Regions from separate parts of the Thioalkalivibrio sp. ALE20 genome, predicted to be linked through region 2. Evidence: predicted binding sites of a transcription regulator. Region 2 holds the regulator's gene; each other region holds the start of a gene.
What was found. Region 2 encodes sigma-54, which starts transcription at its own class of promoters, with help from an activator protein. Its sites were predicted from a motif close to TGGCANGNTNCNTGCTT; they were not measured.
Positions count from the first base shown of each region.

Region 1: the regulator sigma-54 is predicted to act here: its motif matches at 3,307-3,323, upstream of F790_RS0112240 (pilin).
Region 3: the regulator sigma-54 is predicted to act here: its motif matches at 1,455-1,471, upstream of F790_RS0103925 (TonB-dependent copper receptor).

Region 1 covers NZ_KB906481.1:20,547-24,981, reverse strand. The annotation lists gene F790_RS0112255 (lipopolysaccharide assembly protein LapB) at 1-142, opposite strand, end outside; gene F790_RS0112250 (lipopolysaccharide assembly protein LapB) at 139-2,148, opposite strand; gene F790_RS0112245 (pilin) at 2,265-2,723, opposite strand; gene F790_RS0112240 (pilin) at 2,837-3,277, opposite strand; gene F790_RS0112235 (TIGR02281 family clan AA aspartic protease) at 3,821-4,435, shown strand, end outside.
Region 2 covers NZ_KB906472.1:388,571-393,005, forward strand. The annotation lists gene hprK (HPr(Ser) kinase/phosphatase) at 1-205, opposite strand, end outside; gene F790_RS0105260 (PTS sugar transporter subunit IIA) at 208-672, opposite strand; gene hpf (ribosome hibernation-promoting factor, HPF/YfiA family) at 677-1,015, opposite strand; gene F790_RS0105270 (RNA polymerase factor sigma-54) at 1,019-2,539, opposite strand; gene lptB (LPS export ABC transporter ATP-binding protein) at 2,624-3,364, opposite strand; gene lptA (lipopolysaccharide transport periplasmic protein LptA) at 3,361-3,903, opposite strand; gene lptC (LPS export ABC transporter periplasmic protein LptC) at 3,900-4,435, opposite strand, start outside.
Region 3 covers NZ_KB906472.1:112,574-117,008, reverse strand. The annotation lists gene F790_RS0103925 (TonB-dependent copper receptor) at 1-1,404, opposite strand, end outside; gene F790_RS0103920 (sigma-54-dependent Fis family transcriptional regulator) at 1,735-2,703, shown strand; gene F790_RS0103915 (DUF945 family protein) at 2,707-4,146, opposite strand; gene F790_RS0103910 (hypothetical protein) at 4,212-4,435, opposite strand, start outside.

The DNA of each region.
Region 1 (4,435 bases), on a different contig from region 2:
GGGCCAGGTTGGTCAGATCATCGAAGATGAAATCGCCGGACAGGCCCGGGCGGTAGACCAGCCAGGCGAGGGCCAGCAGAAGGAGCAGGGCCAGCCTTGCGCGCCATGCCGTATGAGATCGAACGGAGTTCAGCCGCGTCATGGCATGACCTCCCCATGGGGCCGGAGCTCGCCCGGTTCGATCTCGCCCGGCTCGATCGGGTCCGGCTCCTGTCGGCGTTCATCGAGCTGGGCCTGCAGGGCGCGTCGGGTGCTGCCGTGCCGGTCGGCCTCTGCCGCACGCATCAGGCTCTGTTCTGCCTGGTGCAACATTCCACTGACGATCTGAAAACGCGCCAGCCGCAGCCAGGCCACCTCGTTGCCGGGGCGGTGGGCGGTTTCCTCGAGCAGGAGTTCGTACCCGCGTTCGCGCTCGCCCGCGACGTTGATCAGGAAGTCGGCCAGCGCGGGGCGCAGGCGGCTCCGGTCGGGATGGAGCTCATAGGCCGTTTCCAGCACCCGCTGCAGCCGCTGCGGGTCCAGATCGATGGTGCCGTCGGCCTGCGCGCGCGCCAGCGACATCAGCGCACCCACGTCCTGCGTGGTCAGCGGCCCGCGGCGGATGTATTCCTCCATGGCGGTCCACCATACAGGGTCCACGTTTAGTCCCGGGTGCCGAGCATGTTCGAAGATCAGCCCCTGATAGGGCGTAAGGGTGGCGCCGGGCAGGCGGGCGGCGCGCTGCATCTGTTCAATGGCCAGTCCGTATACCGGCTGGCCCGGTTCGGCGCCTGCCTGAATCAGGATGAGGCCCAGATGGTAGCTGGCCCGTGGGGAGTCTTCCTGCCGGGTTCCTTCGAAGTACGCCAGTTGCACCGGATCGCTCCACTCGCTGGCCCGCAGAAAGGTGAGAAACCCGTAGAGTGCGATCAGGCCGATCACGGCTGCCTTGCGCGCGAACGCAAGCGAGTCGCCTGGCCGCCCCGAGAGCAGCACCCCGAACACCGCCATGATCAGGCCGGCCGAGGCGATGTGATTGCGGTGCTCGTACACCAGCTCCAGGCCGATGATGGTGGACACCAGCAGGTGCGGGATGAAGAAGAACAGTATCCCGAAGGTGATGAGCGGGTGACGGCGCCACAGCGCGAAGGCCCCCGCGACCAGCCCGAGCAGGCCCAGCGCTGCCGGCAGGCTGGTCCAGGGGTCGTTCCAGGCGCGGGCGAGCGGGAAGGCATCGTGATACAGGGTAAGCGTGCCGGGTGCGGGCGCGACGATGTTGCGCATGTAGAACCACATGGCGTGGGCCTGGGTCCACAGGCGCTCCCACAGATCGAACGGGCGGTTGGGGAGCTCGGGGTTCACCGGCAGTACCGTGGCCAGGCCGGCCACGCCGGGCAGCACCAGCACCAGGCCGAACAGCCAGTAGAGCCCGCGCCGGGTCGCCGTACCGGCCGCGCCAAAGCCGAACAGCAGCCATTCGGCCAGCAGCGCGAACACCGGCAGCATGACCCCGCTTTCCTTGCTGAGCACGGCCAGGGCCGTGCCGAGGCCCAGCCCGCCCAGCACCAGCGCCCAGCCGCTGCGCAGACGCCCGCGTTCGATCCGCAGGCGCCCGAGGATGTAGGCAATGAGGCCGGCCAGCATGAACAGCGTGGCCAGCGCCTCCATGCGCTGGACCACGTACAGCACGCCGGTCAGGTTGATGGGGGCCAGCGCCCAGGCGGCGGCTACGGCCAGAGCGAACATCGGCAACGGAACGACCAGGCTCAGGCCATGGCCGCGCCGTTCGGTCAGGCGGTGCTCGAGCCGGCGCGCGACCAGCAGCGCCAGGGCAAACACGAGCAGCGTGTTGATCAAGTGGATCACCACGTTGGTGATCTTCATCGGGAACGGGTCCAGCCCGAAAAAATAGCGTTCCAGGGCGAAGCTGCCCATGGCGATGGGCCGGTTCAGGCGGCCGGAATCCGCGGAAAACGCCGCGGCGCGCAGCTCGGCCCACGACAGGTGATCCATCTCCAGGGCGGCGTTGTCCACGATATTGGGCATGTCGTCGAAGACATAACCCCCGGTGCTGCCGGGCGCGTAGACCAGTGCAACAGCCGCCAGCAGGGCGACCAGAAGGATGGCGCTCAGCGTGGTACCGGATAGGGTGCGGGAGGGTCCGTTCACCGTGGCCTCGTGGCGGATGTCTGGAACTGCGGGGAGGGGGTGGAAAAAGAACACCCCGCCGGAGCGGGGTGTTCGGTGCCGGTATCAGCCGATGATCGGCTGAAGGTCAGCCCGGCTTACTGACGGCAGTCGGTCGGCAGGTACTTGGTTTCCAGGTCGCCGGGGCGGCAGTTCCACTGCAGACTGCCGGCGGACGTCGTGGCCGAGAACTCCAGCGTATCCCCATCGATGGCGGCGTTGGCCTGATTGCCGAAGGTGATCGTGATGATGCCGTCGGCGTCGCTCGGCTCCTCGCCAGACGTGCCAGCATTAACATGGGTCACGTAAGAGCCGGTGATCTCTTCGGAGGGTTCCAGACCGTATGAGGCATTGTCGGAGGCGAAGGCGCCGCGCTGGTTTACATATTCGGCCACGGCGGTGCGGGCACCGGCGGCCAGCGACATGCCTTCCGAGACCTGGGCGCGGACGGTGTAGTCCTGGTAGGCCGGCAGGGCGATGGCCGCCAGGATACCGATGATCGCGACCACGATCATGAGTTCGATGAGGGTGAAACCCTTCTGGACTTGCTTGCGCATGGTGTTGCTCCTTGCTCTTGGGAGTTGGTCAGGGTCCTGCTAAACCCTGCCTGAAAGTATGCAATCGTAATGCCAAGTATTGCAATACTACGGGCGGGGAAATTTGGGCCAGCTCAGTCGGCCCGGCATCCCGAGGGCAGCAGGCGGGTGGGGACGTCCCCCTGGCCCAGGCACTGCCAGGTCAGCCCGGAGCTGGCAGTGGAGGCGGAGAACACCATGTAGCCGCCGGCCACGCGTGTATTGGCATCGTTCCCGATCAGGGCCCGGATGGTGCCGTTATCATGCACCTCAATGGATTCGGTGTAACTCCCCGCATATCCCTGAGGGTCTTCCAGCCCGGCCGATTCGTTGGAGGCGGGGAAGTGGCCCCGTTCGTTGTAGAACTCTTCCACGGCATTCCGCGCCGGGCCCACGAGCGAAACGCTTTCCGCGAGCTGTGCCCGCACCTGGTAGTCCGCGTAGGCAAACAGCGCGAGGCTCGCGAGGATGCCGATGATCGCGACCACGATCATGAGTTCGATCAGCGTGAAGCCCTTCTGGATGAGTTGTCGCATGTGGATGCTCCTTTGTTTTTTGTGCGGGCAATCACATTCCGTGCCAACTCATTCACCCCGAGTGTGACGGCGATTGTCAGTCTTGGGTGACGAAATTGGTCACCCCGAGTGACAACCTTTGTCAGTTTGCGGGTATTCCCGAGTGTGCCCATCGGGATTGTCGCCCCGGCCGGTAGTCGCTCTTGTATGCCCCCGCTGCCCGGCCAATAATCCTTCCTCCCCCACGCAGGAGCGCATCCCCTGCGCGTGGGGGTGCTGGACATGCCCGATCGGCCAGAGGCTGGCCTCCTACGGGCCCGGTACCCTGTGGGAGGCCAGCCCTCTGGCCGATCGGGGTCTGGATGCGCCCCATCGTGCAGGAGCCTGCTTGCAGGCGAACAGCCGGAGCCCGGGCGCACGCACGTCCGGTTCGCGGCCGAGGCCGCTCCTACGCGGCCCCCGCCACACCGGTCTGTGGGAGCCTGCTCACAGGCGAAACGCCAAGGTTGGATACAAAGAACAATGATTAAATTCCGGGAAACACGCTACGTCGCCCGCCTCGCCATGCTCGCCGCCGCCCTCGTGCTCCCCGGCGCTGCGGCCGCCGACGTCACCGTCCACGCGGTGTTCGACGGCCGGGCGGTCCTGTCGGTGGACGGCGAACGGGCCGTGGTGGCCGAGGGCGAGAGCGGCCCCGGCGGGGTTCGGGTGCTGCAGGCGGGCGGCGGACGCGTACAGGTGGAGTTCGCGGGGGAGACCCGCTGGCTGGAGCGCGGGGCGGGGGAACCCGCTTCCACAGGGGCTGGCGATGCGGATTCGGCCGATGGTGAAGCTGCGGGCCGTGAGAGAGAGGCCGCCGACCCCGGGATCACCGTGTACCCCGATTCTCGCGGGGTGCACAGCCTGACCGTGGGCGTGAACGGCCGGGCCATCACCATGGAGGTGGACCGCGAGGCCGAATCGGTGATGCTGCGCGAGCGCGATGCCGAACGCGCCGGGGTGGACGCCGACGCCGGCAATACGGTGCACCTGCGTACCGAGCGCGGCCGCGTGAACGCCCGCCGCGTGACGCTGGATGAAGTGCGGGTGGGCGGCATCCGCCGCAGTGGCGTGAGCGCGGTGATCGTGCCGGACGATCACATCCACCGGGCGCGCCTGGGGCGGACCTTTCTCGATCGG
Region 2 (4,435 bases):
CCTGGATGCGGTTGGGGCGGATCAGGTTCAGGTGGCCGGCCAGCGGCAGGTCGCCATCCCCGAATCCCAGGAGTTCGCGGTCGCCCGCGGCCTCCTCTCCGTGGACGTAGCGCAGGTCCAGACGGCTCCCCATCGCCCGCGTGAGCGCGGCGATGGTGATGTTGCTCGCGGTGCCGTCGGCTGCCGCTTCCGCCCGGTCGGCCATGGTCAGGTATCTCCCAGGGCCCGGGTGAGGGCCTGCTGGACCCCCGCGCTGTCCGCGGCGCGCCGGATGCCGGCGAGGGTGTCCGGCTGCGACAGCCCGCGCGCGAGCTGGGCCAGCAGGTCCAGGTGTTCGCTGGTGGCCTCTTCCGGCACCAGCAGGGCGATCAGGATGTCCACCGGTTCGTGGTCCATGGCTTCGAAATCCACGCCCTGATCCAGACGCAGGACCGCGATGCGGGGCGTATCCAGCTCGGCGAGACGGCCGTGCGGGATCGCCACGCCATGGCCGAGCCCGGTGGAGCCCAGTTTTTCGCGGGCCGACATGGCTTCGAACGCGGCACTGGCCGCCAGTCCGTCCGCGGCCCCGTCCACCAGCAGATCGGCGAGGGTTTCCAGCGCTCGTTTCTTGCTGGAGCAGTCGGTTTCCAGTCCGATGCGCTCCGGGGTGATGAGCTCGGCCGGATTCATCGGCTTACTCGGGTTGTTCGCGGTTGCGCTGGGCGCCCTCGGCGCGATGATGATCCTTGACCTTCTCCTTGTGCTTGATCAGCTGGCGGTCGACCTTGTCGATCAGGCCGTCGATGGCGGCGTACATGTCATCGTGGCTGGCCTCGGCGTGGATGTGGTTGCCGCTGACCTGCAGATTCGCTTCCGCCTTGTTGTGCAGCTTCTGCGTCTTCTCGTGGTTCAGCACCACGTGCACGTCGATCACCTTGTCGAAGTGGCGTTCCAGCTTCTGGAATTTCTCGTTGACGTAGTCGCGCAGGGCGTCGGTGATGTCGACGTGGTGTCCGGTGAGATTGATCTGCATGGGTCAGGCTCCTTTCGGTTTGCTTCCGGTCGGCATGGCGGCCATCTGGCGGCGCTCGCTGGAGGATGGCAGGTTCATGCCCTCCCGGTATTTGGCCACGGTACGCCGGGCCACGTTGATGCCCCGATCCGCCAGGATCTGGGCGAGGCGGGAATCGCTGAGCGGTTTGCCCGGCGTTTCCTCTTCGATGAGTTCGCGGATCATGGCACGAATCGCGGTCGCGGAGCATTCCCCGCCGTCACTGGTGCCCACGTGACTGGAGAAGAAATACTTGAATTCGAACACCCCGCGGGGGGTGTGCATGTATTTCTGCGTGGTCACCCGCGAGATCGTGGACTCGTGCATCTCCAGGGCTTCGGCGATGTCGCGCAGGATCAGCGGCTGCATCGCCACCTCGCCGTGTTCCAGGAACCCCTGCTGGCGTTCGACGATCGCGCGCGCCACGCGCAGCAGGGTGTCGTTGCGGCTGTGCAGGCTCTTGATGAACCATCGCGCCTCCTGCAGCTGATCGCGCATGAAGGCGCTGTCGCGGGCATCGGAGACCTGGCGGACCATGCCGGCGTAGAGGTCGTTGATGCGAATGCGCGGGGCGATCTCGGGATTCAGGTCGACCTGCCAGCCCCGGTCGGTATGACGCACGTAGACATCCGGGACCACGTATTCCGGCGGTGTCTCGCTGATCTGGGCGCCGGGGCGCGGGTTGAGCGTGCGGATCAGGTCCAGCGCCGCGGCCAGTTCGTCGCCATCGCGTACGCCGCTCTGGCGCTGCAGGGCCTTGTAGTCACGCCGGGCAAGGGCGTCCATGCCGTGTTCCAGAAGCGCGCGCGCCGCCTCGCGCGAGGGCGCGTCCGGCGCCAGCTCGCCCAGCTGGACCTCCAGGCACTCGCGCAGATCCAGCGAACCGACCCCCAGCGGGTCGCAGTGCTGCAACCAGTGGCGTACGGCCTCGACCTCGTCGGTGTCGACGGGGGGTTCTTCACTCCGGCTGATGGTCTCGGCCAGGGTCTCGACGTCGCCCTCGAGGTAGCCGTCGCCGTTGATGGTGTCGATCAGGGCGGCGCCGATGCGCTGGTCGCGCGGGGTCAGGTGCGACAGATGCAGCTGCCACAGCAGGTGATCCTGCAGCCCGCCGCCGTCGTCGTCCGAGGTGTTCTCCAGCGGGTCGCGGTCGTCCAGACCGCGCGGGCTGGCGCTGGCGTCGTAGATGTCTTCCCAGCGGCTGTCGGTCACCAGCTCGTCGGGGATGACGTCCTCCGAGCCGCCGGCATCCACCGTTTCGCCGGTGCCGGCGGTGTCGCTGCCGCTCTCGCCGTCGTCGGTGTTCGCGTCGCTGTCGGTGTCCCCCGCGTCGGCACCGAGTTCGTCATCCTCGGCCTGTTCCAGCATGGGATTGCTTTCCAGCGCCTGCTGGATCTCGGCCTGGAGCTCCAGCGTGGACAGCTGCAGCAGCCGGATGGCCTGCTGCAGCTGCGGCGTCATGGTCAGCGTCTGACCGAGCTGCAGATTCAGCCCGGGCTTCAGCATGAGTTGGGAAAGGCGTTGGTCACCATAAGTGAATAGTAATCCCTTGCTGCGGGCTTGTGCACCGCCCGGGTGCGGCGGTCGGTGTCACAGGCGGAAGTTTTCGCCGAGGTAGACCTCGCGCACGCGGGTGTCGGCCAGCAGTTCGTCCGGCGTGCCCGCGCTCAGCAGGCGCCCCTCGCTGAGGATGTACGCGCGATGGCAGATGCCCAGGGTCTCGCGTACGTTGTGATCCGAGATTAGTACGCCGATGCCGCGTTCGGCCAGGTGGCGGATGACTTCCTGGATCTCGCCGACCGAGATCGGATCGACCCCGGCAAACGGTTCGTCCAGACAGATGAACCGCGGATCGCCGGCCAGCGCGCGGGCGATCTCGGCGCGCCGCCGCTCGCCTCCGGACAGCGCGATCCCGGGGCTGTGGCGCACGGTCTCCAGCTGGAATTCCTCGATCAGGGCGTCGCCGATGCGGCGGCGCTCGTGGCGGTCGAGTTCCGGGCGCAGTTCCAGCACCGCCTGCAGGTTGTCCTGGACCGACAGGCGGCGAAAGATCGATGCCTCCTGCGGGAGATAGCCCAGCCCGGCGCGGGCGCGTTCGTGGATGGGCGCCCGGGTGATGTCGCGCCCGCCCAGGGTGATGCGCCCGGTATTGGGCCGGATCAGTCCGACCAGGCTGTAGAAGCAGGTGGTCTTGCCGGCTCCGTTGGGTCCCAGCAGGCCGACCACTTCGCCGGGCACCAGGTCCACATCCATCGCGTCCAGCACGGTACGCTGGCCATAGCGCTTGCTCAGCTCGCGGGCGACCAGATGGCCGTCGGCCGCGGGGGTCATGGATTGTCCTCGCGTGGCTGCAGGCGGATGTGCACGCGCTCGTCGTCGGTGTCGCCGCGTTCGGCGCGGATCACGTCGCGTTCGAGATCGTAGGTGATGCGCTGCCCGCGGGCATCCTCGGCGGCGGTGATGACGCGTGCCCGTTCGGTCAGGATCACGCGTTCCTCGTCGAGGAAATAGTCGATGCGCAGCCCTTCGGCGATGCGCGTCTCGCCGGTCTCGGGATCGGGCGACTCCAGGCGTGCGGGCTCGCCGTGGGCCTCGATCTCGTAGGGGCGGCGCTCGCGCATGTGCACGATCACGCGGTCCGCTTCCAGCGTGGCATCGCCGCGCACCACGATCACGTCGCCGGTGTAGGTTCCGGTGCCCGCGCGTTCGTCCATCTCGGCGTGGTCCGCGGTGATCTCCACCGGCAGGGCATCCTCGCGGCCGGTCGCCGGCGGGGCCGCCAGGAACAGTGCGAGTATGCCCGCCACGGCAAGCAGCGGGGCCGGTCGGCGGATGCCCGCGCGGCGATGTTCGGTTGTGGCCGGGTTCATTCCGGGCGGTCCTCCTGCGGCAGGTCGCTGTACAGCGTGTAGACCTCGGCGAGCAGCTCAATGGTATCCGCTTGCGGGTCGGCGCGCAGGCCGGTACCCCGCTGGAACAGTCCCGGCTGTTCCAGGGTGCTCGGGGCCGACGAGGTCGTCAGCCGGGTGTCCAGCGCCACGCGCACGTCGCGCGACTCGATCACCGTGCGTACGCGCGCGTCGCGTTCGGGGCGCAGGCCGCGGGTGTGGCCGAAGGTATGCAGCAGTTCGCGATCGGGCTGATGTGCCGCGCGCGGGGCGCGCCAGGTCCAGTTCAGGCCCCGTTGGTCCAGCAGATCCAGCTCCGGGTCATCGATGAACTGGACCGCATCCCGGTCGTATTCGCGCAGCCGCGACCCCTGCAGGCGGTGGGTGGGCCGCCCGTCCTCGCCGGTGACATGCGCGGTAAACCCCTCGATCTGCAGCGTAGGTTCCGCGTCGGCCGCGGGTTCGGCGGGCGGCTCGGCCGCTGCCGGCCCGGCGAGCAGGCATCCGGCGGCCA
Region 3 (4,435 bases), 280 kb from region 2:
GGTCAGGACCTCGGTATCCAGATCGAATACCCGCCGGCGTTCCCAGAAATCCGCCGCACGCTCCGAACGTCCGATCCCGACGTGCCAGGCCAGCGGCCGCTGCGCCTGCTCCTGTTCGTAGCGCAGGAAACCGCTGGTGGCGGTCGCACGCTCGCGGTCGCCGTCGCTGGCGCCACCAAAGCCGTCGCGCTGCGCCTCGGCCCGGGTCCGGTCAACCCGCAGGCCGCTCACCACGCGGCGCCGCGCATCCAGCGGGATCTCGAGTTCGCCGAACACCCCTGCGTCGCGGAATCGCGCGGTATCCTCGCGGGCGACATCGCGCCACCCGAAGGCGTCCGGCCCCATCAGGCGGTTCCCGCTGTGGCGGTTACGGCTGTAATCGACCCCGGCATGCAGGACCATGCCCCGCGGCAGAAGGAAGTCCCCGGCCACCCGTGCCCCTTCAGTGATGCGTTCGGGGTAGCTGACCATGGGCATGCCCGGCGGCTCCCGCAGGGTATAGTTGTCCATGACATGGTCGATCTCGTTGCGGAAGACCCGCGCCTCCAGGGTCTCGAACCAGGGCGCGAGATCATCGCGGGTCAGCGCAAGGCTGTAGCCGGTGCGGTCGAATCGCACGCCGTCCATGCCACGGTCGTCGTAGGCGGCCTCCGCGTCGGAACGGTCATACGTGAACTCAATGAGGGTCTGCTCGTCAGGGCGCCAGCCGGCGATCCCGGTGCCACTCCAGCGGGAATACTGCGAATGGACCTCGTTGCTATCGCCATCGCGGTAATCGTCCTGATCCGAGAAGGTACCGATGGCACGCAGATAGCCTGCGGAGGACCCGGTCGCCACATCCGCCACCAGGTCGGTGCGATCGAAACGCCCGACGGTCAGGCCCGCAAATCCGGTGACCTCCCCGGCCTCCGTGAACACCGGCGCGTCCCGCTCGAAACGCACCGTACCGCCCGACACGGCACCGTGCCGCACGCTCTGCGGACCCTTGCTCACCTCGATGCGGTCAAAGGCCTGCGGATAGGCATACGCCGTGGGCGGGTCCATGCGCCCGCCGCAGCCGCCCAGCACCGGATCGTCGTCCAGCAGCAGCGACAGTCGCGAGCCTCCCAGGCCTCGCAGGGCCGGATCGCCACTGGTACCGCCCTTGCGGCTGGTCACGAATCCGGGGATGGAGGCCAGATACGCCCCGCCATCATGCGCCGGCAACGGAAGCCGGGGCTGGCGTGGATCGGTACTGACCCGCCCGGGCCCCTCCATGGCGGGAACCGTTACCACCACCGGCGCCAGCCGCGCCGGATCCCCGGCCTGCGGCGCAGAAGGCCCTGCGGCCGCCACGGGCGCGGCCGCGGCACCGGCGATCGCCAGGGGGATCCAGCGGCACCGGAATCCATGCAAATGCTTCATGATTTCTCTCCGTCCTTGTTCTTGTCATTGGTGTCGTGCGACCGACTCGCCAGCAAGCACCGGGCCAGGTAGGGGCCAGGTACGGGCACCAACAACGACGGGAAACCGGAATGGCGGACTGCGGCGCCCGAAGCACCATTGGGAGCACCACGGAGGTGGCCGGAACCGCCACGCACACACGGCAGCCCCCGGGACCGGTGCGGGATTTGCCACAGCGGAGGGGTGAAACGCCGCAGTTGCGAACCGGACGCGTACGGAGTCCCTTGCCCGGGCACGGACTCTGGGGCAGGCTATGCAGTCATGTCGCAAGCGCGTGGCGGCCGGGAGGAGATGTTGGTCGAATCAGCCGAAAATACCGCCGAACATTTCGTTGGGAGCTCGCCCGAGCTGCAGGCCGTGCTGCGTCAGGCCAGCATGGTAGCGGCCACCGATGCCACGGTACTGGTGCTGGGCGAGAGCGGAACCGGCAAGGAACACCTGGCGCGCCACATCCATGCCCGCAGTCGGCGCCCGGACGGACCGCTGGTCACGGTAAACTGCGCGGCCCTGCCCGAAGAACTGGTCGAGTCCGAACTGTTCGGCCACCGCCGCGGGGCCTTCACCGGCGCGAACGACCATCAACCGGGGCTGGTGCGCCAGGCACATGGCGGCACGCTGCTGCTCGACGAGATCGCCGAACTCCCGGCCGGGGCCCAGGCCAAGCTGCTGCGCTTTCTGGAAAACGGGGAATGCCAGCCGCTGGGCGCGGCCGAGGCGGAACAGATCGACGTTCGCGTGATCGCCGCGACCCACCAGGATCTGCAGCAGCGCGTGGCCGACGGGCGTTTCCGCGCCGACCTGTACTATCGCCTGCAGGTGGTGCCGCTGGAGATGCCGCCGCTGCGCAGCCGCCAGGGAGACGTGCGCCGTCTGGCCGAACACTTTCGCGTCACACTGGCGGAACACCACGGCGTGGAACCGCCGCGGTTCACGCCCGCACTGCTGCGCTGGCTCGGCCAGTGGCCCTGGCCCGGCAACGTGCGCGAGCTGAAGAACCTGGTCGAGCGCTGCGTAATCTTCATGAGCGGTGCCGAGGTCAACCCGGGCGATCTGCCCGATGCCTGGCTGCAGACCCCGCAGGACCAGGCCGGCGGGCCGTTCGTGATCCCGCCGGGAGGGCTTAGCCTGGAGCGCCTGGAGATGGACCTGATCCGCCAGGCCCTGGAACAGACCGCGGGCAACCGGTCGCGGGCCGCCCGCCTGCTGGGCCTGACCCGCGACACCCTGCTCTACCGCATGAAAAAATACCAGATCGCCTGATCGCTATCCCTGCAGCAGCATCATCAGGTCGGTGACCGCCATCATCGGCTCGCCATCGACCACGATCATGCCCTCGGCAACCTCGACGTCCAGCCGGACCCGGTCATCCTCCACCGTGAACAGCGGGAACTCGCGCGCGCCCTGCATCAGCATGGCCACGATTTCCTCGGCCTCGCGATCCACCTCCGCCGCCGGCCGATGCGGCTCACGCAGGGCCATGTCCTCGCGCACCGAGGTACGGATCAGCCCCCGGTCCACGCCCGCCTGCAACGAACCCGACAGATACTCCAGCAATCCCGGGCCCTGCCAGGCGGCTGGCGGGATCTCGCCGGCCCGCAGCGTCAGGCTGCCGTCCAGGGCATCGCCCCGGGCGTCCACCACCCGCAGTTCCCGCAGCTCCAGGGCGGCGCCGTGCGAGGCGGTATCCATCAGCCACTGCTGATACAGGGCGTCCACATCCTCCAGCGCATGCAGGCCGGCTTCGACTTCGCGGCCCAGACGCCCGGCCTCGCGGACGGAGGCGGCATCGAGGTCCAGATGCAGCTCGGCGTGGAACTGCTGCAGACCGGTCAGGCCTTCCGCCCGGGTCTCGCCCAGCTCCAGACTCAGGTCACTGCGCGAACGGCCGTCGGTCTCGCGGGTCACCCCCGCCAGACGCAGGTCGCGCATGCGGAAAGACCCGTCGTCGAACTCACCCTCGATCCCGTCCAGCGCGAGTTCGGAATCGCCTTCCACCAGCAGCGAGTCGACGATGACCAGGTTGTCGCCGCGCATGCGCAGGCCGTCGATCCGCAGATCCACCTCGCCCGGCACGCCGACCCAGGCCCGGGGCAGCTCGACGTGCAGCGCCTGCATACCGGCCTCGCCCGCGATCTGTGCGGAGGCCTCCCAGGCGTCCCAGGACAGCTCGCCGATGCGATGCTGGCCGGCCATCAGCAGATCGCCGTCATAACCGGTGCCCTGCAGCTGGATGCGGGTGTCGCCCCCGGGGCGATGGGCGACCTCCAGCGTGGCCCAGTGACCCTGCTCCAGTGCGGGCAGGTCGGCCGCCACCGCCTCGGCCCACGGCAGCGTACCGGCCGCGCGGAACGGCTGGCCGCTGACCCAGCGGGCGAGGCCGTAATCCTCGACCTCCATGCGACCACTGGCACTCACGCTCGGCTCCGGCGTGCCCTGCAGCTCCGCCAGCGGCTCGTGCAGCGGGTTGTCGGACTCCGGGCGGTAGCGGAAGCGATAATCGACCGTCCCGGCATCCCGGTCATATGCGAGCCGGATCACGTCGAACTCGTCCACCGCCGCGGCATCCGCCTCGAAGCGGTCGAGCGCCTCCTGCAGGCTGTTCTGCGCCTGCGCCTGAACCAGACGGTCACCGCCCGCCCAGGCCGCTCCGCCGAGTACCACAACACCGACGGCCACGCCGGCCTTCGCCAGTCCACTTGCCATAATGACTCCCTTCTTTGGTGGGTGTTGCCAGTGTGCCCCGGGGTGAGCAACGGCCCCGGAGCGAATCAGTCGTCGTCCGCGGTCACCAGGGCCGCCGACCCCATCAGCTGGCCCCGGCCGTCATCGTCGGCCGGGGCCAGGCTCAGGGTGAACAGCTGCTTGAGAGGGGCTTCGGGCACCGCCCATTCCCAGGATACGGTACGCGTCGGGCCGCGCCCCGGCACCTCCCGGGTGTCATCGCGGACCTCACGGGCCTCGATCGGGTCGGGGGCCTCCGAGATCAGACGCA